One region of the Paenibacillus sp. GYB003 genome, then DNA from elsewhere that is predicted to be linked to it. Evidence: riboswitches for the same ligand, from Rfam matches in the RefSeq annotation. Region 1 holds a riboswitch; the other holds the start of a gene.
The links. Region 1 has a riboswitch for cyclic di-GMP ahead of PV407_RS06815 (hypothetical protein). Riboswitches for the same ligand answer to the same signal wherever they lie in the genome.
Positions count from the first base shown of each region.

Region 2: linked by a shared signal. The riboswitch ahead of PV407_RS00590 (ATP-binding protein) and the one ahead of PV407_RS06815 (hypothetical protein) in region 1 are both predicted to bind cyclic di-GMP.

Region 1 covers NZ_JARBDC010000011.1:65,357-79,983, forward strand. Annotated here, with positions in the region: gene PV407_RS06770 (glycosyltransferase) at 1-1,062, shown strand, start outside; gene PV407_RS06775 (DUF1128 domain-containing protein) at 1,105-1,326, opposite strand; gene PV407_RS06780 (hypothetical protein) at 1,572-1,718, shown strand; gene PV407_RS06785 (glycerate kinase) at 1,815-3,020, opposite strand; gene PV407_RS06790 (D-2-hydroxyacid dehydrogenase) at 3,079-4,038, opposite strand; gene map (type I methionyl aminopeptidase) at 4,229-5,041, opposite strand; gene PV407_RS06800 (acyltransferase) at 5,169-6,227, shown strand; gene PV407_RS06805 (LysM peptidoglycan-binding domain-containing protein) at 6,287-6,661, opposite strand; gene PV407_RS06810 (MOSC domain-containing protein) at 6,872-7,558, shown strand; gene PV407_RS06815 (hypothetical protein) at 7,660-7,926, opposite strand; cyclic di-GMP riboswitch class I at 8,003-8,089, opposite strand; gene PV407_RS06820 (DNA-3-methyladenine glycosylase 2 family protein) at 8,485-10,005, shown strand; gene PV407_RS06825 (methylated-DNA--[protein]-cysteine S-methyltransferase) at 10,078-10,737, shown strand; gene PV407_RS06830 (ABC transporter substrate-binding protein) at 10,767-12,050, opposite strand; gene PV407_RS06835 (AraC family transcriptional regulator) at 12,204-13,052, opposite strand; gene PV407_RS06840 (hypothetical protein) at 13,472-13,744, shown strand; gene PV407_RS06845 (ABC transporter substrate-binding protein) at 13,909-14,627, opposite strand, start outside.
Region 2 covers NZ_JARBDC010000001.1:116,026-130,652, forward strand. Annotated here, with positions in the region: gene PV407_RS00555 (LysM peptidoglycan-binding domain-containing protein) at 1-299, opposite strand, end outside; gene lexA (transcriptional repressor LexA) at 505-1,125, shown strand; gene PV407_RS00565 (RCC1 domain-containing protein) at 1,308-2,441, shown strand; gene glnA (type I glutamate--ammonia ligase) at 2,523-3,860, opposite strand; gene PV407_RS00575 (MerR family transcriptional regulator) at 3,881-4,294, opposite strand; gene PV407_RS00580 (methionine gamma-lyase family protein) at 4,373-5,626, opposite strand; gene hflX (GTPase HflX) at 5,628-6,944, opposite strand; gene PV407_RS00590 (ATP-binding protein) at 7,059-9,056, opposite strand; cyclic di-GMP riboswitch class I at 9,272-9,358, opposite strand; gene PV407_RS00595 (SPL family radical SAM protein) at 9,474-10,313, opposite strand; gene PV407_RS00600 (HAD family hydrolase) at 10,310-10,993, opposite strand; gene PV407_RS00605 (AAA family ATPase) at 11,143-12,099, opposite strand; gene PV407_RS00610 (polysaccharide deacetylase family protein) at 12,340-13,626, shown strand; gene PV407_RS00615 (YdcF family protein) at 13,731-14,375, opposite strand; gene PV407_RS00620 (alpha/beta hydrolase) at 14,388-14,627, opposite strand, start outside.

The DNA of each region.
Region 1 (14,627 bases):
GACCGGTCCGACAGCGTTCCGCTCGTTTCCGTCATTATCGCCGCCAAGGAGGAAGAAGCGTCCATCGCCGAGACGGTGCGGCATCTGATGGCGCAAACGTATCCGCGGCTCGAAATTATCGCCGTCAACGACCGTTCCGCCGACGGCACGGGCAGACGTCTGGACGAGCTGAAGCGTTGGTCCGAGCGCCGCCCCGACACGGGCATCCCGCTTCGCGTCATTCACGTCGCGAACCTCCCCGGCGGCTGGCTCGGCAAAAATCACGCGCTGTACCAAGGCTACTTGCAGGCGAAAGGGACGTATTTGCTGTTCACCGACGCCGACGTCAAGTTCGCTCCGTCCTGCATTCGCGACGCGGTCGACTATGCGACGGCGCATTCCGCGGCGCATGTAACGCTCGCTCCGAAGATGGTCGCGAAAACGTTATGGCTTCGCGTCTTCGTCCGCTACTTTATGTTTTCGTTGTTCCTGTTTTTGCGGCTGTGGCGCGCGAACGACGACCGCCGGAGCAAATTCGGGACGGGCATCGGCGCCTTCAACCTGATCCATCGCAAGGCGTACGAAGCGATCGGCACGCATCGCGCCTTCCGGATGCGTCCCGACGACGATTTGCGGCTCGGCCTGCTCGTGAAGCGGGCCGGCTTCAAGCAGCGGCTGCTGATCGGCAAAGACAGTCTGGAAGTCGAATGGTACGCTTCCTTGAAGGAAGCCGTCCATGGGCTCGAAAAAAATATATTTTCCGGGTTCGGCTACCGGCTCCCCGTCGCGGCCTTCGCCTTGATCGGCCAGCTGCTGGCGTTTTTCGGCCCGTTCGCCGGCTTGCTGCTTCTTCCCCGCTGGAGCGGAATCGCCTATGCCGCCAGCGCCGCGATCGTGACGGGCCTTTACGTCGCGAGCGTCCGCCGCCTGTCCGGCGATTCGGGCAAAGAAGCGGTTCTGCTTCCGCTCGCCGTATGGATGCTCGTCGCCGTGCTGGCGCGCTCCGTCTATTTGACCGTCCGGCGCGGCGGCATGTATTGGCGCGGCACGTTTTATCCGCTGTCGCGGCTGCGGGACAAGTAAGGAAAGCGCGTTCGACGGGAAGCGGCCGCTTACGAGAGCCGCTTACTTTTTGAGCAGGCGCAGCTCGTCGCACAGCGCTTCGATCTCGCTGATGCTGAAATGCTGCTTGCTCATGACGACGTCGTACATGTCCCTCAAATCCTCGTATTTGTCGAGGTCGAAATGATCCGCCTTGATCGATTGCGCGGCGACGACCTTCAGCTTGCCCTTGATGCCCTCCACCATGTACGCCACATTGGTTTCGGATTTGACGGTTAAGTCCATCGGTCCCATCCTTTCCCGGCTAACGTTTTATCAATTGTACCATGCGAGCCCGGGAAATGCCCACATCGCGCGGGCATATTCGCCAAGGCGGCATCCGTGCGGACGGCGGCGGCTCGCGAAGCCGCCCGGCCAAGAGGGCGTGCGCGCCTCCGACGCCGCGCTGCATAATCGGTCGCGGCGATGCGCACAGTATTACGTGTACGCGCGCCAGCCGCGATATATACCGGAAAAGGAGCGAACGACGCATGGAAAATAAATCGCACGAAGGCAACTACAAAGGCACGGCCCATATGAAGGCGGAAAATCAGGATATGGCGTTCGTGAACGATATCGTGGAAAAGGAAAAGTCCGAGCAAACCGTCCGGGGCGAAAAATCGGGAAAATCGGAATAGCGGACCGGAGAAGCGGCAAACCCCGCCGAGGCGTCGAGCCTTGGGCGGGGTTTTTGGCGCAGTCCGGTACAGGAGTATGAAAGGGGACGCCGCGGTCTAGTCTTCGTCGCGTGCCGTCCGCATCAGACCCGCACGATACAGGCGGACGATGTTTTCCGCCGCCTCGGCCAGCAGCGCGTCCGCGCTTTCCATCGCCGTCTCCAGCGGCATCGGCCGGTTCGCGATGCTGAACAAAGCGGTTATGCCGATTTCGTGCAGCGTCTCCGAGCCTTCGCCGAGCCCTCCCGACAAACAGACGACGGGGACGCCGGCTTGCCGGGCGGCCGCGGCTATGCCCGCCGGCACTTTGCCGAAGGCGGTCTGGCCGTCGGTCCGGCCCTCGCCGGTAATGACTAGCGCGGCGCCGCGAATGGACGACTCAAAGCCGGCCAATTCCATAATGACGCCGATGCCCGGCTTCAGCTCGGCGCCGCAGAACGCCAGCAGTCCCGCGCCCAAGCCGCCCGCCGCGCCGGCGCCCGGCACATCGTCCACGCGCTGCCCGTTGTGAGCCGCGATACGCTCGGCGTAACGCTTCAGCCCGCGGTCGAGCCGCTCCACCGTTTCGGGCGTCGCCCCCTTCTGCGGGCCGTACACCGCAGAAGCGCCGCTCGGTCCGCACAGCGGGTTCGTCACGTCGCTAAGGACGGTGACGGAAGCAGAGGAGAGCCGGCGGTCCAACCCGCTCGCGTCGATCGAAGCGATCCGCTCGAGCAGCCCGCCGCAGCCGTGCGCGGTGATTTCATTGCCCCCGTCGTCCAGAAACCGGACGCCGAGCGCCTGCGCCATGCCCATGCCGCCGTCGTTCGTCGCGCTGCCGCCGAGGCCGATCAAAATGCGCGTGGCTCCGCGCCCGAGCGCATCGCGAATCAGCTGCCCGGTGCCGAACGTCGTCGTCCGGAGCGGGTCGCGCGCTTCCGCCGGCACAAGCGGCAGCCCGGAAGCCGCGGCCATCTCGATCACCGCCGTCCGCCCGTCCGGCAGCAGGCCGTACGCCGCCTCCACCGGCTCGCCGAGCGGCCCGACGACCGTTACCGTGATCCGGTCTCCTCCGGCCGCGGCCAGCACCGCGTCGACCGTCCCCTCCCCGCCGTCGGCCATCGGCACGATCGTCGTTCCGGCGTCCGGCGCCGCCCGAAGAACGCCGGCCCGTATCGCCTCCGCCGCCGCTACCGACGATAAACTCCCTTTGAACGAATCCGGCGCGACCACTACGCGAAATGCCGGTCCCGTCGCGCCTCCGCTTGCTGCATCGATACTCATTCGCTTCCCTCTTTCGTCCGTGTCGATCGTTTCGATCATTCATCTTAAAGTTTGCAAGCTACCGACCGTTTACGACGTTTACCGGCGAGCCGTTCCGAAACGCCTCCACATTGGCCGCCGCCGTCTCCATGAGCCGCTCTCTCGCTTCCCGCGTCGCCCATCCGATATGCGGCGTCACGATGCAGTTCGGCGCGCCGAGCAGCGGGTTGTCCGCCGCCGGCGGCTCCGTCGACAGCACGTCCAGCCCCGCTCCGGCGATTGCGCCCGCGCGCAGCGCGTCGGCCAAATCCGGCTCGCGAATGAGCTTGCCCCGTCCCGTGTTGATCAGAAACGCCGTCTTTTTCATCCGCGACAACGTATCCGCGCGAATGAGCCCTTCCGTCTCGGGGGTCAGCGGCGTATGCAGCGTCACGACGTCCGCTTCGCCGAGCAGCCGCTCCAGCGGGACAAGCTCGACGCCCGCGACATTCGGCCGCTTGCCGCTCCGGTTCGTCGCGATGACGTTCATGCCGAACGCTTGTCCGATCACGGCCACCTTTTCGCCGATGCCGCCCATGCCGACGATGCCGAGCGTTTTGCCCGACAGCTCGACGAGCGGCGTTTTCCAGAAGCTGAAGTCGGGACTCGCCGTCCACGCCCCTTCGCGCACCGCCTCGTCGTGCACCCCGACCCGGTGACACAGCTCGAGCAGCAGCGAGAAGACGAGCTGGGCGACCGACGCGGAGCTGTACGCGGGCACATTCGTTACCGTAATGCCCAGCTCCGCGGCCGCTTCCGTATCGACCACGTCGTACCCGGTCGCCAGCACCCCGATATACCGGAGCTTCGGCAGCCGCCTCAGCAGCTCGGCGCGAAGCGGCGTTTTATTCGTCAGCACGATGTCCGCGTCTTTCGCCCGCTCGGCGATCAGATCGACCGGCGTCCGGTCGTACACCCGCAGGGGGCCGAGCGCCTCCAGCCGGCTCCAGCTCAAGTCTCCCGGATTCAGCGTATATCCGTCCAACACTACAATCGTCATGCCCGTATCCTCGCTCTCACGCTTTTGTGCGGACCGGCTTCAAGCCGGACCCCGCTTCGTCCACGGCGCATCTTCCCGCAAAGCCGTATAGATGCATTGTAACGCAACAGGGCGCTTCGATGCCAGCCGTTATCGCCTTCCCGATAGGCAAGAGCAAACGACGGCATAGCGCGACTGTCCGGAGGACAACCTAACGTGAAATCGGGCCGAAGGGCGCCGGAAACGGCCCCCGGGCGTCGGCCGTATACAGCTCCGGCTGCGGCAAAGTCAAAATAAGCGGACCTTTGCGCGTCAGGGCGATCGTATGCTCGTATTGCGCCGACCGTTTGCCGTCGACGGCCGTGGCCGTCCAGCCGTCGGCTCCGATTTTCGCCTTCGGCTTGCCCGCCGTCAAGATCGGCTCGATCGTAATGACCATCCCTTCCTCCAGCCGGACGCCTTTGCCCGCTTTGCCAACATGCGGCACGGACGGCCATTCGTGAATCCAATTGCCGATGCCGTGCCCGGTGAAATCGCCGAAAACGGAGTAGCCGTTCGCCCTGGCGACGCTTTGAATTTCGTGCGCGACATCGCCGAGCCGGTTGCCGATCTTCGCCTTGGCGATTCCGGCGTACAAGCAGGTTTGCGCCGCGCGCATCAGACGTCTGGACGACGCGGATACGTCGCCGACGGCGAACGTCCACGCCGAGTCGGCCAGCCAGCCGTCGCGGTTTACGACCATATCGATCGTCACGATATCGCCGTCCTTCAGCGGTTTATCGTCCGGCATGCCGTGGCATGCCACTTCGTTGACGGACGCGCAGGTCGCGTAAGGATACCCGCGGTACCCTTTCTGTTCGGGAGTCGCGCCGTTGTCCGCCAAAAAGCGTTCGACGAACGCGTCGATTTCGAGCGTCGTGACGCCGGGCTTGATGCGTCGGTTCAGCTCGCGGCGGCAGGCGGCGAGAATGGCGCCCGCTCTCGCGATGAGCGCGATTTGCTCCGCGGTTTTCCATCCTGTCATCGGAATTCCCCCTGGACGTGCCCCGAATGCGCGGATCGCTAGGCAATCGCATCGTTTTGCAGTATACTGACATAGATTGTTCGGCCTGCATCCGGGCTTTATTTTGAAAACGGAAAGGTAGATCGACTTGCGCAAACCGAAACTGCTCGAGCTGGACATCGTCCGCGGGGTCGCCATTTTGGCGGTGCTGCTTATCCACGGAACGGCGACGCCCCGAGTGGAGCTGCCGCTTGGCTCGCGTTCGCACACGCTCTATTTCGCCATCAACAATTTGAGCTATTTTCCCGTGCAGGCGTTCGTGCTGCTCAGCGGTCTCGTGCTGTTTTACAGCTATTACGACGACTGGAACGTGCGCCGCGTCCCCGGGTTTTACCGGAAACGGCTGCAATACATCCTCATTCCGTACATAATCTGGTCGTGCTTCTATTATTTGTTCGATCAATGGCTGAATCCCCAGACGAACGTCCGCTTCTCGCTGTCCGAGTTCGCCGGGCTGCTTCCTTGGGCGGAAGCCGGCTACCATCTGTACTTCATGTCGCTCATTATGCAATTTTATGCGCTGTTCCCGATTCTCGTCACACTGGCCCGGTGGCGTCCGCTCGGCCGCTATTTGTGGCTGTTCGGTGTCGTCGTGCAAATCGGCTATTTCGTCTACGGCCAGCTCGCCGAGTCCCCGGTTCCGCATAGCGACCGCTTGTTCGTTTCGTACTTCGCGCTGTTTTGCATCGGCGGCTCGATCGGCATGAACTATGAGCGGGTCGTCCAGTGGCTCGGCCGCAACGTTTGGTGGGTTACCGCGGCAACGGTCGCCGCCGGGTTCGTCTTCCTGCTGCTGAGCCTGCAGGCGCAGTACGGCATGCGGTTCGAATCGTGGGAGTTCGAGCTGCTGTTCCACGGATATCCGGTCCTCGTCGCGATCAGCCTCATGTGGGTCGGCCGCCATCTGCTGGCGAACGCCCCGCGTTGGGCCAAGGCGTTGTCGTCGCTCGGCGCGGCGTCGTTCGGCATCTACTTCATGCATCCGGCGCTGCTCGGCTATTACGGCATGCACGCCGCCGTCGCTCCCGGCCAGTCCGGGTACCATCTGGCCGTATGGGGAGGCATCCTGCTCATCGCGATCGTGCCGTGGGCGGTCGTGAGCCGGTTGAAGCGCATCAAGGCGTCGTGGCTGTTGTTCGGCAAATGAAGGAGAAAAACGGAAAGGACATCCGCTCCGCGCAGGAGTGCGAATGTCCTTTCGTCGTTTTACCGGCCTTCCAGTCTTCGGACCCGATCCTCCAGCCGGTCCACGCGCTGCCGCAGCCGGTCGACCTCGTTGTCCGTGCGCCGCAACCGCTGCTGCAGGCGGTCGGTTTCCGCTTCGAGGCGGGCGACCCGCTGCTCGAGCCGGCGATCCCCTCCGGGCGGGAACAGTCCCGGCGGAAACAGCCCTGGCGGAATGCCCGCTTGGCCCGGCCCTTGAACCGGCTGGCCTCCCCCCGTCGGAATATAAATGGTTTGTCCGGCATAGAGCGGGCTCGAGGCCGTCAAGCCGTTCGCCTGCATGATCGCCTGCACGGTGACGCCGAATCGGCTCGCGATGGAATAAAGCGTGTCGCCGGACTGCACGACGTAGTTCATCGGAATTCCTCCATATCGTTGTGTTTGGGAAGCAACGAATATCCGATACCACTATATGCGGCCCCTGGGTATTTGACCCGGGGCATTCGCCCATTTCGGCCGGTTTTCCAGCCGGCCTCGCGCGGACGGCGAGCTCCTGCCGCCTGATGCCGCGGACCGTTTTTTGTGATAAAATGGGAGCCAATCGCCGGAAGATCGGAGGAATACGCCTTGACTATCGAAATCGTATCGCTCAATGTCGGAAAACCGCAAACGTTCGCTTACAAAGGAACGGACGTCGCAACCGGCATATTCAAAAACCCGGCGCCCGAAGGGCCGGTCCGGTTAACCGCCCTTAACTTCGACGGCGACGGACAAGCCGACCTCGTCCATCACGGGGGGCCGGACAAAGCCGTTTGCGTATATCCGTACGAGCATTATTCGTATTGGGAGCGGGAGCTGGGCCGGAAGCTGGAATTCGGGGCGTTCGGGGAAAATTTGACCGTGCTCGGGATGACCGAATCCCGGGTTTGCATCGGCGATATTTACGCCAGCGGCGACGTGCGGCTGCAGGTTACGCAGCCGAGGCAGCCGTGCCACAAGCTAGCCAAAAAATACGACGTGCCGGACCTCGCTTTGCGCGTCCAGCAAACGGGCTATACCGGCTTTTATTTTCGGGTGCTTACCCCCGGCCTGTTTGACCGGACGCTCGGGCTTACGCTGGAGCGCCGGCATCCGGCGGGGCTTACGGTCGAATTCGCCAATACGATCAAGCATCACGACAAATCCAACCTGGAAGGCGTCCGCGCACTGCTGGCGGTCGAGGAGCTGTCGGCCAACTGGCGGGCTTCGTTCCAGAAAAGGCTGGACGGCGACGAGCCTTCCTCCGAAGAACGGCTGAACGGAACGAAGCCATAGAAGCGGCTTGTCGTTTGCTCGATTGCAGGGAAAGACGAATAGACCGCGCGCCCGCTTCCTCCTTCGCGGAAAAAGCGGATGCGCGGTCTTATAAACGGCCGTCAGCAAGCGAACGGCTTGAACGAATGGTCTTTGACGGTTCGCAGCACTCTGACCGAAATGACGGAAGTCGACGGCGGATGCTTCGGCTTGAACGTCAAATCGATAAAGTCTTTCAGCTCCACGTCCAGTCCCGCTTTTTGGAACGCCTCGATAAAATCGCCGACCGTCGGCTTTTTGCCGACCTCGCAATAAATATGCATTTCCTTGTTCGTTTTGCCGTACCGGTCCACATATTCCACCGTCGAATAGTACCGTTCCTTCAGCATAATGCGCCTCCCTTAGCCCGAAATCCGTAAATCGACAGACCGAAGGGTGCTGGCTCGTTTTCCCGATTCCAACACTTCCGGCAACCCGGCCGCCGTAGAAGAGGTATTCCGTAGGCCCGCGGCTTTGCGTCCTTGCCTTTCGGCAAGTTTGCCCTGATCCGTTTGTTTCGAGAAATCACGTTCTCCCTTCATCATAAACGATTCGCCGGCCGTTTCATAGACCTTTCCTCCCATTTTAGTGAATCGTTTTTCCTATGAATCCGGCCGTAAATAGTCCTAAAGAACCTGCATGCCGGTTTTGGAAGCGGGCGAACGACCCGATATCCGTAAAGAAACTGTAATGTTATTTTCACTTTCGTTTAAGGTAGTCGTCCTATAATAAAGATCGACCCCCCTTTTCATATATAGATTTCATGCAGACCCGCGGCCCGTTGCTTGCGGGTCCCTTTTTTTGTTCCGCGCCGGGCGGCGGGCTGTCGAAATGTTGCTCTCCTATTGCCGAACCGTTGTTCGCCGCTTCGTCTGGGGCTATACTGACAATGAAGGCAGGTGAACGGGATGGATGAAGATTTATGGAACACGATCTTGACGAGGGACCGAAAATATGACGGCATTTACTACCTGGGCATTAAAACGACCGGCATTTACTGCCGCCCGTCGTGCCGCTCCCGGCTGCCCAAGCGGGAAAACGTGTCGGTCTACCGCAGCGCCGAAGAAGCGCGCCGGGCCGGCTACCGCGCCTGCAAGCGGTGCAAGCCGGACAACCCCGGCCCCGACGGGCCGGATGCGGAGCTGGCGGCGCAGGTGAAAGCCGCCATCGCCCGGCGTCTGCCGCAAGCGCCGACGCTGGCGCAGCTGGCCGCGGAAACCGGCGTCAGCCCGTTTCACCTGCAGCGGACGTTCAAGCGGGTTACGGGCACGACGCCGGCCGCCTTCGCGCTCGGCGCCAAGCTGGAGCTGGGCCGGGGGCTGCTGGAGCGCACCGCCGAGCCGGCCGGGCAAATCGCCGTCAAAGCCGGCTTCCGCAGCCCGTCGCATTTTTCCGCCGCGTTTCAGAAGGCGTTCGGCCTGACGCCGACCGAGTATCGGAACGCGGGCGATCGGTCGGTCGCGGCCCGGCCGGCCGAATCGAACCGGCCGACGCGGCCGGCTCCCGTCCGGATCGGCGCCGGCCCGCTGACGGTCGATACGCCGGAGCCGTTCGATTTCCGGCAGGCGCTCGCTTATCTCGGCCGCTCGCCGCTCGAGTGCATGTACCGGATCGAAGGGGATCGCGTCGTCCAGGCGGCGCGGCTGGAAGGCGAAACGGTCGTGCTGGATGTCGGCGCCGAATCGCCCGGCCGGCTGCAAATCCGGATCGCCGACCGTTACGGACGGCCGCATGAGGCGGACCGGTCGATGCGCGAAGCCGCGGTCCGCCGCGTTCGCGAATGGTTCGATCTGGATACCGACATTCGCCCGTTTTACGCGCTGGCGGAGCGGGACCCGGTGCTTCGGCGTTTGACGCGCGATTACGCCGGATTTCGCCTCGTCCGCATTCCGGATCTGTTCGAAGCGCTTTGCTGGGCCGTCATCGGCCAGCAAATCACGCTTTCGTTCGCCTACAAGCTGAAACGGAGCTTCGTGGAAACGTTCGGCACATCCGTGGAGCATCGCGGCGGTCCGCTATGGCTGTTTCCGTCGCCGGAGCGCGTCGCGGAAGCGAGTCCGGACCGATTGGCCGATCTGCAATTTTCCCGGCAAAAAGCCGCCTATATTCTCGAAATCGCCCGTCTGATGGCGGCCGGCGAGCTGACGAAGGACATGCTGCAGCGGCTGCCGGATCGTGACGCCGTTTGCGCCAGGCTGACGGCGATCAAAGGGATCGGTCCCTGGACGGCGCACTACGTCCTTCTGCGCTGCCTGGGCGATCCGTCGGCGTTTCCGGTTCGGGACGCCGGCATTCACCAGGCGGTCCGGCGATTGTGGCGGCTGCCGCACAAGCCGACGGTGCAGGAGCTGCAGGACCGGTTCGCCGCATGGTCGCCGTGGAACGGCTATGTCACGTTCTATATGTGGCGAAGCCTGCAGGACGACTGACGGTACGCGCGTGAAAAAGCCGCCAATACCGCTATGCTATGCCATGTCAAAAACGAACAGGAGGCACGTCCCATGATAATCGCCGAAACCGACCGCCTTGCGTCCCGGAACAACCGGGGCAACGGGAACAACCGGAACAACCGGAACGGCCCTACCGATCATACCGGTCCTGCCGGCCGCACCCGAACGGAACGGGCCCATTTGTACTATGCGCCCGTTTCCCTCGAAGACCGCACGATGACGATCGCCGCCACCGAAGCCGGCCTCTGCTTCGTCTCGCTGACCGCCGATTCCGAAGAAGAGCTGTTCGCCTGGGCCGGGAAACGGCTCCCGGACGCGCGGCCGCTGCCGGACGCAAAACGGCTGGCCGTGTACGCGCGGCAGCTCGAGCGCTATTTCGCCGGAACGCTGACCGCCTTCGACTTGCCGCTCGATATGGTCGGAACGCCGTTTCAGCAGGCGGTATGGAAAGCCGTCGCGGCCATCCCGTTCGGCGAAGTGCGCACGTATGCGCAAATCGCCGAGGCCGCCGGCTCGCCGAAGGCGGTGCGCGCCGTCGGCGCGGCCAACGGGGCCAACCCGATCCCGATCGTCGTTCCGTGCCACCGCGTCATCGGGACGAACGGCACGCTCACAGGCTATCGCGGAGGAATGGAGCTGAAGCGGCGTCTGCTGCATCACGAAGGCTTCCGCGACTTTGCGGATCGCGGCCACGAGCGGTTTCGCTTTTGAACGGCCCGTCAGCCGACACACGGCGGCCGTTACTGTTTTCCTTTGCGCTGCTCGATCTTTTGATTCGCCAGCTCGTTTGCGTCGCGCAGCGCCGTATTCACGTCTTTGCGCCCGGCGAGCACTTCGTCCAGCGCTTTGCCGAGAAACTCTTGGGCGATCGGGTCGTCCTTCGTCACTTTGTATAGGGGGGCCGACTTCAGCTTGAAGATGGCCTCTACGTTTTTCCCTTTCAGCGACTGCAGATTGGCGCCGAACGCCTTTTCCAAGTCCGGGTCGACGAGCGCGGACACGTAGCCGTCCTTGACGATTTCGGACTGCGCTTCCTTGGACGTCAAGTACGCGATGACCCGGAACGCTTCCTCCTTATGCTTGCTGAGCGACGAAATGCTCAAATTGTGCGAGTCGACCTGATACGATCGCCCCGGCGCCTGCTTGTACGTCGGCAGCGACACCATGTCCCAGTTCATCGGCGTTCCCTTTTTGTGCATATCCTCGAAATTGCCGATTACGTTCCAGAAGGCCGACATCGCGACCGTGCCTTTGTAAAAATCCTGCATATTGGCTCCCCGCTTGTTGCCGGGAATCGTATAAATGCGCGCGAGGTTGTTCATCATCGTCACGAAGGGCTCCGCCTGCAAATTCGCCTTGCCCGACGCGTCCACGAACGCGGCCGACAGCTGGGACACCCCTTCGTACGTGCCGCTGGCGTCCAGCCCCCTGTATTCGGTCCCTCCGTCCGTGCGGGCCACCTTGCGGGCGATGTCCGCCGCTTCGTCCCACGTCATGCCGTCCTTCGGATAGGGCACCCCGAATTTGTCGAAAATGTCTTTGTTGTAGTACAGCACGCCGAAGTTGCGGTAAAACGGGATCGCGTACACTTCCCCTTTCGCACCCCACATTTTGATCGCGTCCATCGCCAGCGGATCGAGCTTGTTCAGATCGTATTTATGCTTTTGGACGAGCGCGTTCAGGTCGTAGAGCAGGTTCAGGTCGAGCAGCTCGGCGTACCAGGGGGTGCTCTGGTAGATCATGTCGGGAAACGTTCCCGCCGCGAGCAGCTCCTCGGGCTGCTTGCCGGCTCCCCGTACGATCGGCTCGATCGTAATATGGGGATATTTCTTTTTGACGGCGCTCACGATGTAATCTTTGATCGGAAACGCCGCCGGCATGTACAACGTCAACGTCACTGGCTCGGAAACGCCCGTTTTGCCCCCGTCCCCGCCGGACGGCTCTTGTCCCGATCCTTGGCCGCAGCCCGCCTGAACGGCGCAAGCGAGCGCCGCGAGGAGCACGGTGCAGGTTAACCGCTTCATCCGAAAATCCCCCTTCGACCTTTCGTTTTCCACCACAACCCTACAGTACAACGCATTCGGGGCTGCCGTCTTTAGAGGAAATGTATCAGCTGAAGCGGCCCGGGAACCGGATGAAAGCACTTTCAACCGGACGTTCGAAGCTCGCTTTGCACGCTATTGACTTTTTGGCCCGGGCGCTCCCGTCTTCGTCTGCGACTGTCTCCACTGCTGCGGACTTAAGCCGTACTTCTGCTTGAACAGCCGGGAAAAGTAATGGATGCTGCCGAATCCGGTCGCCTCGGCGATTTGCTGCACCCCCATGTCCGTGTTCGCCAAAAAGCTGACGGCGGCGCTGAGGCGCAGCCGGTTCAAATACTGCATCGGCGTGGCGCCGGCCGTCCATTTGAACGCGCGGACCAGGTAGGACGGATTCAGATGGACGAACTTCGCGAAGGCGTCCAAATTCCAATCGAGAAAATAGTTGCTCTCCATATGGCGCATAAGCTGGTGAATGAGCTCCTGCGTCGTGCCGTCGCGGATGCCGGGGGCGCCCGGCTTTCTCCCGAGATAGCTCTGGACGAGCCGGATCGTCTTCTTCACGTCCAGCAGCATGATTTCTTCGCCGAACAGCGGCTTGCTGCGTTCCCGGTTTTCCATCGATTCGGTCAGCGCCTCCAGCGTCCGTCCGATGCCGCGCAGCACGGGGCTGGCGTCGCGGCGGATGCCGGTTTGCACCCGATTCCAGCGGATCGCCTGCTCCTCGGTGACGAACAGGTCCGGATCGCCGATATCCAGCTCGATATACCAGAAGCTGAACGGCTCCGATCGATAGACGAGCCGGTGCGGCGTATCCCGGTTCAGCAAAAACAAACTGCCGGCAGGCGCTTCGTAGGCGTTGCCCCGCCATTCGAGCAGAGCCGCTCCTTCCCGGATGTACAGCATTTCGTCGTAAGGGTGAATGCCTCCGCTCGATCCGTTGAATGGGGAATCGACCGTACAATAATGACACGACCTTAGAAACATTCCGTTTCTCCTCCCGCTTCCGGGCGCGGCGGCGCTCGTTCGGAGCGCGACGTTCGATGGCGGTTGGGCGGCGCCGCTTCCCGTTCCTGCCCGATCGGTTTAACTGTATGCCGAATCGGCCGGATTGTAAAGGCGCAAGCGTTCGGGCGAGTCGCCGGCGGCTCGTTGCTCCTCCAACTATTTGGCGGACATTTTGCGCGCCGTCGACGCGCCTAGCGTCAAGCTGCGGTTGACCGGCAGGCTTGGCCCGATCGTGGCCGAGCCCGACGAGAGCAATGGTTCGTCCGTCTATTTGCTGACGCCGATCCGTACGGCGATAGGAGCGCGCCGATGAATCGATTCGGGCTGCGGCGGGGAAAATAAGGCGAATGTTGGGGGAGCCCCCGGAACTATTCCAATCTTCCCGGAGGTGTTCGGCTATGGAACAACGAGGCAAAGACCAATTGGAGCAGCAGCTTGCCAACGCCTTGAACGAAGGAAACATGGAAGGCAAAAACCCGGACGTGGCGGCGCTGCGCCGCCTCAGCCCGAGATACGAAATCCGGACGCAGACGGCGCGCGATCCGATCGTCGAGGAGACGAAAATCGTAAGAAGCATCGCCCGCGAGGTGGACGACCGGTACGACGCCTATATGTCCAGGGCGTCGCGCGGCGACAAAGATGCCGGAGACGGGACGACGGAGCAAGAATGAATGCTTCTTGCGGATGAAAAGAAGTAAGCCGATCCGGACGTCTTGCTCGAATCGGCTTTTTTATGGACCGACGGCGTCCGCACGTTGCAAAGACTTCCGCTTCCTGCCGCTGGCGTCCCCGCTCCGCACGATCATCGCTGTACGGCGTTTCCGCGCCGCTCGGCTTACTTTTTCCTCGCCGCCTTCATTTCTTCGATCGCCTTGTTCGCCTCCTGCTCGGCGTTGCGGAACGCGGTGTTGAGATCGATTTCGCCGTAGATCACCTTTTTGATATTTGCATCGAGCGGTCCGGCCACTTTATCGTCATACACCGTTTTGGCGTGCGGCTCGGCGAATTTGTTGTAGTATACCGCGTTTTTCATGTTTTTCCCTTTATAGATCGTCTCTTGCCCGAACACCTTTTTAATTTCTTCGTTTTTCAGCACCGGGATGTTTCCTTTTTTCGATTCGATCGTCTCGTGTTCGTCCGAAGTGACGTATTTCAACACGTTCATTGCGGCATCTTTCGCCTTGCTGGCGGACGTAATGTAGAAATAATTCGGATAAGGCTGCGTGCCGACGCCCGGCCGGTCTTTGAACGTCGGAATGGCCGTCATGTCCCAGTTGAGCGTTTCGAATTCCTTGACCGCGTACTGCAGGCCGAAATTCATCATGAACATGGCCAAATTTTGCTGCTTGGCGAAATCGTCGGTCCAGAGCCCTCCCTTTTTCTGCGTAAACAGCTGCCGGTACCCGTCGTCCTGAACGATCGGCTGGATCATGACCGTTTGCAGAAGCGTCTTCCATTTTTCGTTGCCGATTGCGGCGGTCAGCGTCTTTCGGTCGACGACGTCCAGGGAGAACGGATTCATCCGCATCGGGTGAACGACAGACGTGGCGAAGC
Region 2 (14,627 bases), on a different contig from region 1:
GAAATCGACCAAAGCGTATCCCCCGGCTTGACAACGACCGTATCGCGGACCGCCGGAATGCCGGCCGCCTGCACTTCGCCGTCTCCGGCGAAAGCGTGAACGAGGGCGCCGAGACCGAAGCAGCCGATCATCATGACCGCGGCGATCATCGCAAGACGGAGCTTGGCCGACGAACGAGTCCGTTCGACGTCGCCGCTGCCCGCACTCGGCCGATGCGCCGAAGACGCCGGGGCGGCGGAAGAAGATGTATGAAAGCGGCCTTGATATTCGCTTGGTTTGTAATATGCGGAAGCGGACATGGTATCGTTCCTCCCAAACATTTGTTCTGGTATCAGAATAACACGAACACATATTCGCGTCAACGATTTTCGAACGGATGTTCGCTATTTTTTTCGCCTTCTTTTTTGAAGCCATTCGGCCAAAAAAATCGAACTTATGTTTGTGCGAACTCGAGTTCTGTGGTATAATTTACCCAAATAACATGTCCGTACTGGAGTGATCATCGTGAGCAAGGTTTCCAATCGCCAACAAGCGATACTCGAATTTATTAAGAACGAAGTGCGCGATAAAGGCTATCCTCCTTCCGTGCGGGAAATCGGCGAAGCCGTAGGGCTTGCGTCCAGCTCCACGGTGCACGGCCATCTGGACCGTCTCGAGCGGAAAGGCCTCATTCGCCGGGATCCGACGAAGCCGAGAGCGATCGAAGTGTTGGGCCACGACGACTCGTTGTCCGCATTCTCGTTCTCGATCGCGCGCGTCCCGCTGATCGGCAAAGTGACGGCGGGGATGCCGATTACGGCAACGGAAAACATCGAGGAATATTTTCCGCTCCCGAGCCACTTCGTCGGTGATCATAACGTGTTCATGCTGCGCGTCATCGGCGAGAGCATGATCGATGCGGGCATCCATCACAACGACTACGTCATCGTGAAGCAGCAGCCGACCGCCAGCAACGGCGATATCGTCGTTGCCATGACCGAGGACGACGAGGCGACCGTCAAGACGTTTTACAAGGAACGCGACCATATTCGCCTCCAGCCGGAAAATCCGTCCATGGAGCCGATTCGCCTCCGCAACGTAACGATCCTCGGCAAAGTGATCGGATTGTTCCGCGACATTCACTAATATCGTCCACCCCTAACCAAGCAGCCTTCCGGCACAACCGCCGAAAGGCTGTTTTTTCGTTCATTTCGTTCGGCAACCTTGAAACCAATTCCCGTTTGTTGTCGTCTATACAATAGGCAAAACCTGCCACATATTAGGAATGATGGCAGGAAACCCAAATATAAAGAATGGGAGGAGTTAGCTTGATTCGATTTGCCGCTGTACTGAAAACCGTCCGATTTCGCGTCTTCGCCTGGGTCGCCGTGTTGATGGTGGCATCCGGAACTTTCGCCTATGCGGAATCGCCGACAAACGGCACTACGCCGCAGCCGAAGCTGTACATATCGGCGGACGGCGTGCACAACATCGCTTATAACGAACAAGGCGACGTTTGGTACTGGGGCGGTATGGGAGATTTTGAATTTCCGGACTGGAAGCTTCGCGACAATACTCCGATCCGGATGGGGACGATGAAGCACATTGCGCAAGTGTCGTCCAACCTGTTTTTGAAAAAAGACGGAACGGTATGGACTTGGTCGGCCGGCCCGGCCCCGGTCGGCGGCTCCGACCGCCGCTTGCAGTTCCAAATCCAGGATCCCGTTCAACTCGATCTTGCCGATGTCGTCAAGGTGGCGGCGGGCGATTCGTTTCATTCCGCCGTCAAGAAGGACGGCTCCGTCTGGGTATGGCGCCCCGTGCCGCACGGATACGGGGATACTCCCGTACAAATTCCCAATATTTCCGACGCGGCGGATATCGCCTTCGCCAATTGGTCCAGACAGTCCAAGCTGACGATCGTCGGGAAAGACGGCTCCGTTTGGACATGGGAAGGCGCAACGGCTTTCGGGGGCATCGCTCCGGTCAAGGCGAAGCGGGTGGACGGTTTGTCGGACGTGGCGAGCGTATTTGCCGGCGACGAATGCTTTTTTGCGATTCGGAAGGACGGCTCCGTTTGGGGCTGGGGAAGCAATCTCCGCGGCCAGCTCGGACTGGACGAGCAAAAAATCGTCGAATCCCCGGTGAGGCTATCGGCGCTGGACGGCATGGTCGCCATCCAAGGCAGCTTCGACCGCTCGTTAGGCTTGAAAAAGGACGGCACGGTCTGGTCTTGGGGAATTACGCTCGACAAATTTCCGGAGTATGGCGCTAAAATCGATCCGAACCTGCATCAAGTGGCCGGATTGGACAACATAGCCGCGATCGCAAGCGGCGGGGCTCATCATTTGGCGATCCGAAGCGACGGCACCCTTTGGGCATGGGGTTCGAACGAAAACGGCCAATTGGGCGACGGCACATTCCGTTCGAGCGACAAGCCGATTCGGATCGACTTGAAATAAGCGTCTTTTCTGCGAAAAAAAAGAGCCATGGACCGGTTCCGGCGTTTTGCCGGACCGGGTCCATGGCTTCTTTGCTTTTCCTTAATACAGCGTCAAATATTGATCGCGTTCCCATTGGTGAATTTGCGTGCGGTACATGTCCCATTCAATTTCTTTCAGCTCCACGAAATGGGCCAGCGCATGGTCGCCGAGCGCATCGCAAATGATCTCGTCGTTCAGCAGCTCGACGAGCGCCTCGCGCAAATCGGCCGGCAAGCTCGGGATGCCCTGCTCTTCCCGCTCTTCCTCAGTCATCACGTAAATGTTGCGGTCGACCGGCGCCGGCAGCGGCGTCTTGTTCCGAATGCCGTCCAGCCCCGCCTTCAGCATGACGGCGAGCGCCAAATACGGGTTCGACGCCGGATCGGGATTGCGCACCTCGACGCGCGTGCTGAGGCCGCGCGAAGCTGGTATGCGGATCATCGGGCTGCGGTTGCTCGCCGACCAGGCAACGTAGCACGGCGCCTCGTAGCCGGGAACGAGCCGCTTGTACGAGTTCACGGTCGGATTCGTGATCGCCGCGAACGCGCGAGCGTGCTTCAGGACGCCCGCCATATAATGGCGAGCCGTCTCGCTGAGACCGAGCTTGTCGCTGTCGTCGAAAAACGCGTTCTCGTTTCCTTGGAACAGCGAAATATGGCAGTGCATCCCCGAACCGTTCACGCCGAACAGCGGCTTCGGCATAAACGTCGCATGCAGCCCGTGCTGTCTCGCGATCGTCTTGACGACGAGCTTGAACGTTTGAATTTGGTCGGCCGCCTTGATCGCGTCCGCATATTTGAAGTCGATTTCGTGCTGGCCGGGAGCTACCTCATGGTGAGACGCTTCGATTTCGAAGCCCATTTCCTCGAGCGTCAGCACGATTTCGCGGCGGCAGTTTTCGCCAAGGTCGGTCGGAGCCAAGTCGAAGTAGCCGCCCTGGTCGTTCAGCTCCGTCGTCGGATTCCCCTTCTCGTCGGTTTTAAATAGGAAAAATTCCGGCTCTGGGCCGACGTTCATCGCCGAGTAGCCCATTTCTTCGGCTTCCTTCAACGCGCGCTTCAAAATGCCGCGGGGATCGCCCGGGAACGGACGCCCGTCCGGCAAATAAATGTCGCAAATGAGCCGCGCCACCCGATCCTCGGTCACCCACGGGAAAATGACCCATGTGTTCAGGTCGGGATACAAATACATATCGGATTCTTCGATCCGCACGTAGCCTTCGATGGAAGAGCCGTCGAACATCATTTTGTTGTCGAGCGCCTTTTCAAGCTGGCTGAGCGGAATTTCGACGTTTTTGATCGTACCGAGCAAATCGGTGAATTGCAGTCGGATAAAGCGGACATTCTCTTCCTTCGCGATGCGCAAAATATCTTCCTTCGTATAGCTCGGTTGGGACATAAAAGGAACTCCTCCCTAATTTACTGTTTATTGAAAAATCGGGATAACTCCCCTTGAATGAGGGATACTTTGCCCCGGCGTCCTCCGGTAAGAAGTTCCCTTTTCAGCATTTTGTGCAGCTGAACGTCGTCCAGCTCCTTGCGCCTCACTTCGGTCTGTTCGTTAATGACGGTCGCGTCCTCGGAATTTTTCGATACCGGATTGAGCACCTGCTTGATGCCAGCGATGTTGACGCCTTTTTCGATCAGCGCCTTGATCTGCAGCAGCCTCTCGACGTCGTTGAACGAAAACAGCCGCTGATTGCCGTTCGTTCGCGCCGGAACGATCAATTCGTGCTGCTCGTAATACCGAATTTGCCTTGCCGTCAGATCGGTCAGCTTCATGACGGTCCCTATCGAAAACAAGGCCATATTGCGGCGGATTTCGTCGCTCACTTCACACCACTCCAACATGTAGAGGATACCTTAATTGTACATATCGGACATAAACATGTCAATCCATGTAAGATTTAATCACAGAAGTCCTTTGTCCATCATATTCGTCAGCGCCATGACGACACCCCATTTGACATGCGAATACGTCAGCCCGCCCTGCATATAGGCGATATACGGGGAACGGATCGGCGCGTCGGCGGACAGCTCCAGGCTCCCCCCCTGAATGAACGTTCCCGCCGCCATAATGACCGGGTCCTCGTAGCCCGGCATCTCCCAAGGCTCCGGCACGACGTGCGCGTCGACGGCCGCCGCCTTTTGGATGCCCTGCACGAACGCGATCAGATGGTCCGCCGACGTAAAGCGGATCGCCTGAATGAGATCGCATCGTTCGTCCCGCCATCCCGGCCGCGTATCGAAGCCGAGAAGCTCGAACAGCGCGGCGGCGAAGACGCTGCCCTTCAGCGCCTGACCGACGAGATGGGGGGCAAGGAACAATCCTTGGAAAATGCCGCGCGTCGTCCCGAGCATCGCTCCGACCTCTCCCCCGATGCCCGGCGCCGTAAGCCGGAACGCGGCCAGCTCGACGAGATCGCTTCGGCCGACGATATAGCCGCCCGTTTGGGCCAATCCTCCGCCCGGGTTTTTGATCAAAGAACCGGCCATCAAATCGACGCCGACTTCGGTCGGCTCCGTCTCTTCCGTAAATTCGCCGTAGCAGTTGTCGACGAATACGATCGTCTCCGGCGCGAGCTCCTTCACGAACCGGACCATCCGCCCGATCTGCTCGACCGAGTACGAAGGTCGCAAGTCGTAGCCGCGCGACCGTTGAATGCCGACTACCTTCGGCGGTTGTTCCGCAATCGCAGCCCGAAGCTTGTCCCAATCCGGCATCCCGTCGTCCGCCAAAGCCAGCTCGTCGTAGCGGACGCCCCAGTCCTGCAGCGAGCCGGTTCCGTCTCCGGGCTTGCCGATCACTTTGTGCAGCGTATCGTACGGCTTGCCCGTGATGTACAATAAGCGGTCGCCCGGTCGGAGCACGCCGAACAAGGCGGTCCCGATCGTATGCGTGCCGGAAACGAAATGCGGGCGAACGAGCCCCGCTTCGGCCCCGAACGCGTCGGCATAGACGAGATCGAGCACCTCGCGGCCCCGGTCGTTATAGCCGTAGCCGGTCGACCCTCCGAAATGATAGTCGCTCACTTTATGCTTCTGAAAGGCGGCGATCACCTTCCATTGATTGCGGTCCACCCGTCTGTCGATTTCGCTCAGCTTCGGCGCCGCCAAAGCTTCCGCTTGCTCCATGAGCCGGGCGATTTTATCCGGTACGTTCATCTTAATCGCTCTCTCCCTCGTGCTGTATCGCTTCGTTCGCCGCAAACGATCGAAGCTTGTATCCTTGTTTGTCGAATTCGTTTTGCTTGACGCGCACGTCGAACCGGATCGTCTCTCCGTCCACCTGCTGATCGAGCACGTCGCCGACCCGGTAAACGAGCGAGATCAGGTCGCCCCGGTCGGCCGGAATGACGAAGCGCATCGATTCGCCCGTCAGCTTTTCCTGCACGGCCAGCTTCAGCGTTTCCAGATCGGCGTCCGAGAAGGCGGATATCCGGATCGAGTCCCCTTCGGCGTTCCACAGCTCGGCTTGACCGTCCGGCACGAGATCGGCTTTGCTCAACACCGTGATCGTCGGCGTGCCCCCGGCGCCGAGCTCCTGCAAAATGTCGACGACGACCCGGATATGCTGCTCGGCCATCTCGTTCGAGCCGTCCACCACATGTAAAATGAGATCGGCCTCGCACACTTCCTCCAGCGTCGCCCGGAACGCCGCGACGAGATCATGCGGCAAATGCTGGATGAAGCCGACCGTGTCGGTCAGCACGACTTCCTGACCGTTCGGCAGCCGCAGCGTGCGGGTCGTCGGGTCGAGCGTGGCGAACAGCTGATTTTCCGCGTACACGTTCGCTTGCGTCAGCCGATTCAGCAGCGTCGATTTGCCCGCATTCGTATAGCCGACGAGCGCGACCTGGAGCACGCCCGTTTTTTTTCTGCGCTCCCGGTGCAGAGCCCGATGGCGCTTCACCTCGTGCAAGGCGTGGCGCAGCTCGGTTATCCGATTGCGGATATGGCGGCGATCCGTTTCCAGCTTCGTCTCGCCCGGACCGCGCGTGCCGATGCCGCCTCCGAGACGCGACAAATTCACCCCGTGTCCGGACAGACGGGGGAGCAAGTAGCTGAGCTGGGCCAGCTCGACCTGCAGAAAGCCTTCCCGCGTTTTCGCCCGCTGCGCGAAAATATCGAGAATGAGCTGCGTTCGGTCGATGATTTTCAAATCGAGTGCACGCTCCAGATTGCGGACCTGCGCGCCGGACAGCTCTTGGTCGAATATCGCCGTATTGGCGCCGAGCCGCTCGGCGATTTCGCGGATTTCCTCGACCTTCCCTTTGCCGATAAACCATTTCGGATCGACCGACTCTCTCGTCTGCACCGACTCATGCAGCACCAGCACGCCCGCGCTTTCCGCGAGTCCGATCAATTCCTGGAGCGAATAGCGCACGGCTTCCTCGCCGGCTCTGTCGCTCTTCAATACCAAGCTGACGACGACGGCTTTATCCGAAATGCCGCCGCCGACCTCGTGCGTCGTTTGCTTCATGCGGGAACTCCTTTATCGCATCGGTACGTTATGCGTACATACGGATCATTGTAACATATTTCCGGGATAAAGCAGTTCTATTATATCCAAACCCCGCCGTCCGCAAAATGGCCCTCACGAAAAGGGCAGCTCGATTTCGACCGTCGTTCCCGAGCCCATAACGCTTTCGATCGACAGCCTGCCGCCGTGCGTCTCCATTATATTGTGGCAGATCATCAGGCCGAGACCGGTCCCGTTTTCCTTCGTCGTGAAAAACGGCTGGCCGATCTTCGGGATCAGCTCCTCCGGAATACCGCCGCCCTGATCGGTAATGCGCACGATGAACGAGCCTTTGGACGTCTCCGTCCGCACTCTCACTTCTCCTCCGTCCGGCATCGCCTCGATCGCGTTTTTCAGCACGTTGACGAACACCTGCTTCATCTGGTTTTCATCGCATCGGATCGGAGGAATGTTGGCCATCTCTTCGGTGACGAGCCGCACCTTGTTCATGATCGCCTCCGTATCGAGCAGCGTCACCACGTGATCGAGTACCGTGCGAATATCGGTATCGCGGAAGCTCGCCTCTTTCGGCTTGGACAGCAGCAAAAACTCGTTGACGATAAAATTGATCCGCTCGAGCTCGTTCAGCATGATCGGATAGTACGCCTTGTTCTCGGTCGGAGCCGATTGCTGCAGCTGTATGAAGCCTTTCAGCGCCGTAAGCGGGTTGCGGATTTCGTGGGCCAGTCCGGCGGCCAGCTGTCCGGTCACCGCAAGCCGGTCGGAGTTGCGAAGCAGCTCCTCCGCTTTTTTCTTGTCGGTAATATCTTTGGCGACGCCGTAAATCCCTACGATCTGATGATCGGCGATGATCGGAATGTTCGTTACGTCGGCGATGATCGTATGCCCCTCTTTATGCAGCAGCTGCAGCTCGAAATGGATCGAGCCGCCCTTCATCGTCTCCAGAAACGACTTCAGCGCCTTCGGACGGTCGTCCGGATGAATGAGCGCCACGAACTGCCTGCGGGTCATTTCCTCGGCGGTATAGCCGAGCAGGTCGGCGGCGGCCGGATTGACGGCGATGAGCTTGCCTTTGCGGTCGAACGTGCAGATCGGATCGGGATTATGCTCGATCAAATCCGCCGTCTTCCCGTGGAACGTCGGCAGCCGGTGATGCAATTTGAATTCGTACATGTTCAAATCGGCGTCATGGAGCAAATCTTCGATCCGTACGCTCCGGTCGGGCTTCGAGGCGGCGACGCCGACGGAAAAAGAAAGCGACACCGGCGGCGTCCCGTCGCCCATCGCGAACGATTGACCGTTCAGCTCGCCGAGCAGCCGCTCGCGAATGCCTTCGAAAGGAGGCGAATCTTCGACGACGAGGACGAATTCGTCCCCGCCCAATCGGCCGGCGATTCCGTTCACATTATGGACCAGCCCGCGCAAATAGTCCGCGACGTGCAGAATGACTTTATTCCCGACCATATGCCCGTGCGTATCGTTGATTTGCTTGAAAAAATTAAGGTCGATCAGCAGCACGCGGACCGCCTTGCCTTCGTCGATCAGCCGCTGCCCGAACAGCAGCGTCTGCTGCAGCGAAGCAAGCCCGGTGAGCGAATCGATCATGCTGAGGTGGCGGTACTCGTTTCGCTCCCGTTCGAGCTTTCGCGTGTAATGCGCCACTATCGTGTAAGCCATCGCATGGAGCGCGATAAAAAACAGATGCGTCAGCCATTGCTGCCCTTCGGGCGTGTCGGCGTACGCATACAAATTGAGACCGATCGCCAGCGCCGCTGCGAGCGTATACAGCGGACTCGGCAGAAGAAGCGCGTAAAACAGCAATAGCGGATAGGCGGTTAAGAGCAGGGCGAACAAGCCGTCCGGCCGCATAAAGACGATGTACGCCAGCAGGGCGAGGCTGGACAGGCCGTATGCGGCTTTCCGGCGTTTGTTCAGCGCCGCGGCCGCCAGAAGCGACAATGTAAACAGAAGCGAAGCGAGCGACCGGGCAGCATCCGGAATCGCGTCGATGAGCGCGCCGACGCCCGAGAGCAGCGCGAGAGCGGCAAGCAGCGCTTCCTTTCTCCGGAAGACGGACAAGCGGAACGACCGAAACGCGCGGGTTATGTGCATATGGTTCTTCCCTTCCGTTAGGTTTGTCGGTATGCGTCGTTTATGCGGACGTGAGCGATGAGAGACAGCTGCGGAGGCGCGGCGAGGGCTTTCGAGGCTCGATTCCGATACTTTGCCGCGACCCGGGGGGACGATTAGCTCTGCAAGCTAAAAAAAGCCGTACCCGGATTCAGGGACGGCCGATGGCATGATACGATCAACGCGAACGCGAGCGTTTCAGCAACCCAGCTGTCATAGTTCTGCCGAACCTTAGACCTGTGGCTTTGCGTCCCTGCCTTTCGGCAAGTTTGCCAAACTTCCATTTCCAATTATTTGCTGGTAGTCTACCTGAACCTTAATATACCATACCTTTTCTTTCAACGAAACTAAAAATCGAACGATTCTAATTTTTCTGCAAATCCCGAATGTTCGAACATTTTACAACACATTCGTATCGGACGAATCGGGCAAAAATCCGCTCTGGCTCACTTTGACCCGTTCCGGCGGGAAATGGCGGCCGAGCGCTTCGACGATGTCCTTGTACCGTTCGCGATCGTACCATTCCGTATAACCGGTCTTCTCGAACAAGGTCCGGATGCCGAGCTGCTCCGTCCGCCTTCCGGAGCTGCCGTCTCCCATGAAAAAATCGTCGACGCAAACCCGCCGGGTCGCCGCGGCGATCGTCCCGGCGAACTGCGGGCTGCTCGGCAGCACCGGCGAAACGGCGGCCTGCGTTCGAAGGCCCGCCTCGGTCAGCTTGCGCAAGGCGGACAAACGGGCGGCGATCGGAGGGGCGGACGGAGTGAACGCCTTCCGTACGGATTCCATGTCGGTTTCTACCGTCATGCTGATCCGAACGCGATCCTTCAACCGCAGAAGCAGATCGATATCTCGCGTCACGAGCGGGCTGCGCGTCTGCACGAACAAAAAGTCGGGCGGTTCGTCCGCCATCGCGGCAAGCAGCGAACGGGTCACGAGCTCCTTCGCCTCCAGCGGCTGGTACGGATCGGTGCTCGACGACATGAAGATCGTTACGGGCCCTTTCCGTTTCGCCTTGGCCAGCTCGCCGGCGAGCAGCTCCGCCGAGCCGACCTTCACGTCGACCCATTCGCCCCACGGCTCCCGGCGGAACAACGCGACCGGCATTTTGCGGACGTAGCAGTACGAGCACGCGAACCCGCAGCCTGCGTACGGATTGAGCGTATGGCTGTAGCCGGTCAAATATCCCGAAGCCGGGTTGAGCAGCCGCTTCGGCTGCGTGCGGCGGATTTCGATCATCGCTCCCCCTCCGTCCGGCCGGACGCCAGCTCCTCGAGCAAGCGGCTCAAATCGAGCCCTTCCATCGACGCGATTCGTTTGCTGTGCTCGCCGAACGGGAGCGACTCCGTCACCGAGTTCGGGACGATGACGCAGTGAAGCCCGGCGCGCCGCGCCGCCAGCGCTCCGTTCGGCGAATCCTCGAACGCCAGCGCTTCCTCCGGCAAGACGCCCAGCCGATCGACGGCCTGCACGTACAGCTCCGGATCGGGCTTCACCTTCGCGACGTAATCCCGCGTGCGAATGACGGAAAAATAGTCGCGGATGGCGAACTTCTCCAAATAGCCGATCACCCACTCGCTCGACGAGCTCGAAGCGAGTCCGATCGCGAGTCCCAATCGCCGGGCCTGCTCCAAGGTGGAGACGACGCCGGGCCGCAGCTGCTCGCGCTCCATCCGCTCTTCGAACAGCTTGCGGCGCATTGCGCGGAACCGCTCGCGATCGACCGGATTGCCGACGCGCTGCTCCAAATCGTCGAGCGGATCGAATACGGACAGCATGTCCGTCCCGATCACCTTCGACCATCGCTCGAGCGGCAGCTCGGCGCCGTGATGCCGATAAGCTTCCGCGTAGGCGTGATATTCGTTCGTTTCCGTATCCAGAATGAGTCCGTCGAAGTCGAACACGAGCGCTTTGATCATTATCGTTTCAGCCCTCCATGGCGAAAAATCGTTCACAGCCGATGTACGTATTATACAGGAATCGGCATCGTCGTGCATTTCGGGATATCCGGGCAAACGAAAAAAAAGCCGCTTTTCCGGCGGCTCCGTACGGTTGCGGACTTCGTTCGCTATCGGCGGTCGACGCGCATGTCTTCCGGCCGGATGGCCATCAGCTCGTGCCGCCCCGGCGACGAATTCGCGTACTGTCCGAGCAGGCGGACGGCCTGATGGCGAACCGACTTTTCCATCAGGTTGCGGACGAACCTGGCGTTGCTGAACGCGGACGGATACTGGCTTTTCTCCGCCGCCAGCAACTGGCGCAGCTTCATGACGCTTGCGGGGATGAGCGTATAGTCCCGCTCCTTGACCATCCATTCGGCGATTTGCACGAGCTGGTCGATCGCATAATCGGGGAAGTCGATCATGATCGGGAAGCGCGACGGAAGACCCGGATTCGTCGCCAAAAAATAATCCATTTCATCCGAATAGCCTGCCAGAATGAGTACAAACTGATTTTTATAGTCTTCCATCGCTTTCACGAGCGTATCGATCGCTTCTTTGCCGAAATCTTTTTCGCCTCCTCTCGCCAGGCTGTACGCTTCGTCGATAAACAAAATGCCGCCCATCGCCTTCTTGATCAGCTCGCGCGTTTTCAGGGCCGTATGGCCGATATATTCGCCGACCAAATCGGCGCGCTCCACTTCGACCAAATGTCCTTTCTGCAGCAAGCCCATCGCGTGAAACAGCTTCGCGACGATTCGCGCGACCGTCGTTTTGCCGGTTCCCGGATTCCCTTTAAACACCATGTGGTACACCTGCTGCGTCGTCGCCAGCCCCGCGTCGACCCGGTACTGGCCGATCTGCAGCAGCGCATATATTTCATAGACGAGTTCCTTGACGTTTTCCAAGCCGACCATCTGGTCCAATTCTTTCATAATTTCGGCGAAGGGCCCTTGCGACGGAACCGCTTTTCCGCCCGTCTGCGGCTCGGCTTCCGATACGGACACCGGCTCTGGAGTGCGCAGCACGACATTGATTTGCCGCGAAGATTTGGGCGTTTCGCCGGAAACGACTCGAATGCTCACCGGAATCACCTCGTTTTTTTGGATATGCGGGCTTCGATAATTTGGCCCCGCCGTGCGGCGTCGCGAGCGAACCGCACGGCGGCCGAATAACCTCTGCCTATAATGTACAAAGCGAGAAGTTGTCCTATGATCGCGGAGTCGAATTTCTTATGAAATTTTGTGCTTGAATCGGCCGGCAAAAAGCCCCAAAATGAGGAGTAGGAGTTTAATTTTTTTTCATCCGGACTAGGAGTGATGACCATGAAGGAGCGTCTCCTATTCACTTTTTTGCTGATTGTGGCGATCTATACGATCGTACCGTGGGTGGCGACGCGCATATTTGCTATCGGCGTATTTCGCAGAGGGAAAGTTACGAATCAGGTTGCCCTGACGTTCGACGACGGTCCCGATCCGGTCTATACTCCGCTCCTGCTCGATCTGCTACAGAAGCATAAGGCGAAAGCGACTTTTTTTGTGTTGGGGGCCAAGGCCGAGCGCCATCCCGAATTGATCGAGCGAATGCACCGGGAAGGACATCAGATCGGCATTCATAATTACTCGCACAAGTCGAACTGGTTCATGTCTCCGTGGTCCGTCCGGAGCAAGCAAGCCGATCGTTCCGCCGAAATCGTCGCTTCCATAACCGGCACGAAGCCCGATTATTATCGTCCGCCGTGGGGGATTTTGAACGTATTCGACCTGTTTTTCCTGAAACATTATACGGTCGTGCTCTGGTCGGTTATGCCGAAAGATTGGCGGAGCCGGGTCGGACGGAACAAGCTGAAGTCCAGGCTGCTGAACACGATCGTGCCCGGGTCGGTCGTACTGCTGCACGACAGCGGCGAAACGTTCGGCGCCGATCGCGACGCTCCGTCCCATATGCTGGATGCGTTGGACGACGTATTGTCGCATATGAAGGAGCGGGGTCTCGTGACGGTGCGAGTCGACGAGCTGCTGCAAGCTTCGATGAAGTATCGGCTCGGTTTGTTCAAGCGGGTGCTCGTCAACGCCTGGATGGCTTGGGAGCGCTGCTTCGTCAAGCTGTTCCACCTGAAATCGGTCGATTCGGATAACCCGCTCGTCAAGCTGCGCGTTCGCGAATATCAAGGCAGACAGTCGATCGTGCTGCCGGACGGGGAACAAATTCGCAAAGGCGACCTGATTGCGGAAATGCATCTGGACAACTACACGCTGTTCAAGCTCGGCATCGATTCGCGCAGCACCGTGCAGCTGGCGACGCAGCTGATCCGCCGGACGCGAACGCTCATGCCGGCCATCAGCAAGCTGCTGCTGACCGATCCGCAGTACGAGAACGTGAAAGGCTTGTACGGCATCACGATGATCCATCGCGGCTCGAAGCAGCTCGGCTTCGCCGTGTTCGATCTGCCCGAAGGACTGTTCGCCCGGATGACGCGCACCTATTTGCGGCTGCTGCTGTACGTCGTACATCCGAACGGCAAGGAACGGTTGAAGGAAAAAACCGATCTGCTCGAACCGAAAATCGTGGCGATTTCCAAAAACGAGCTGAAAACCCGATACATCGCTTAACCCGCGGAAACCGGACGAACCGGCCGATATCCGCACTTCTCTTTCCCGCATGACGAAAAAAAGACGCCCGGGCGATCCGAAAAATCGCAGCGGGCGTCTTCCTTTTACCCTTTCACGGTCAGCATCAGCTTGACTCCGAGCCACTTCGTATACGCGAGCGTCTCTCTGAACTTGTGCCACGGCATCCACATCGTTTGCGAATCGGTCAACGCCACGGTCGCTCCGTCCAGTCCGACGAATTCGGCGATATCGATCGAGCGGGCGCCGTGATATCGGTGCGTGACGATAATCGGCCGCGTCCATCCTTCGCGGTCCATGATCCGCTTGCTGAACAGCAAATTTTCGTACGTGCTCGTCGCTTCGTCTTCCCGGATAATCGCTTCCTCCGGTACGCCTCGTTCGACCAAGTAACGCTTCATTCCCTCCGCCTCGGTGATCGTGGCGCCGTTGTTATCGAGCCCGCCGGATACGATAAGCCGATCCGCGACTCCGCTCTCGTACAAGGCGTAAGCTTTCTCCAGCCGTTCCTTCAGTCCGGGACTGGGTCGGTCGTTCCATAGCGCCGCCCCGAGCACGATGGCGACCTGGGCCTTCGAAGCGGGGGCGCTCTGCTCCACGGAATGAATCAGCCACTGGATGTATCCGATCCACAGCAGGCCCGCGGCGGCCGCCGCGCTCAGGACGATTCCCCATCCTTTTCTTCGTCTGCGGCGCCGCGGCATCGACACGGCATTCGTCATCGGTTTCATCCCCTGCTCTCCTTATGGCGCATCCGTCGTACCGCCTTCCGTCAAAAACGACTCCACCGCCGCGAACAGCGCGTCCGCCTCCCGGTCGAGACAAATCATGTGCTTCGAGTTCGGAAAATATTCGACGCGCACGACCGACGGAATCGCGTGCGCCAGCACGTTCGCGCTGTACGGATGGACGACGGGGTCCCGGCCGCTCTGCGCGATGAACGTTGGGGCGCGTATGCCGCTCCAGATCGGCTTCGTCGAACG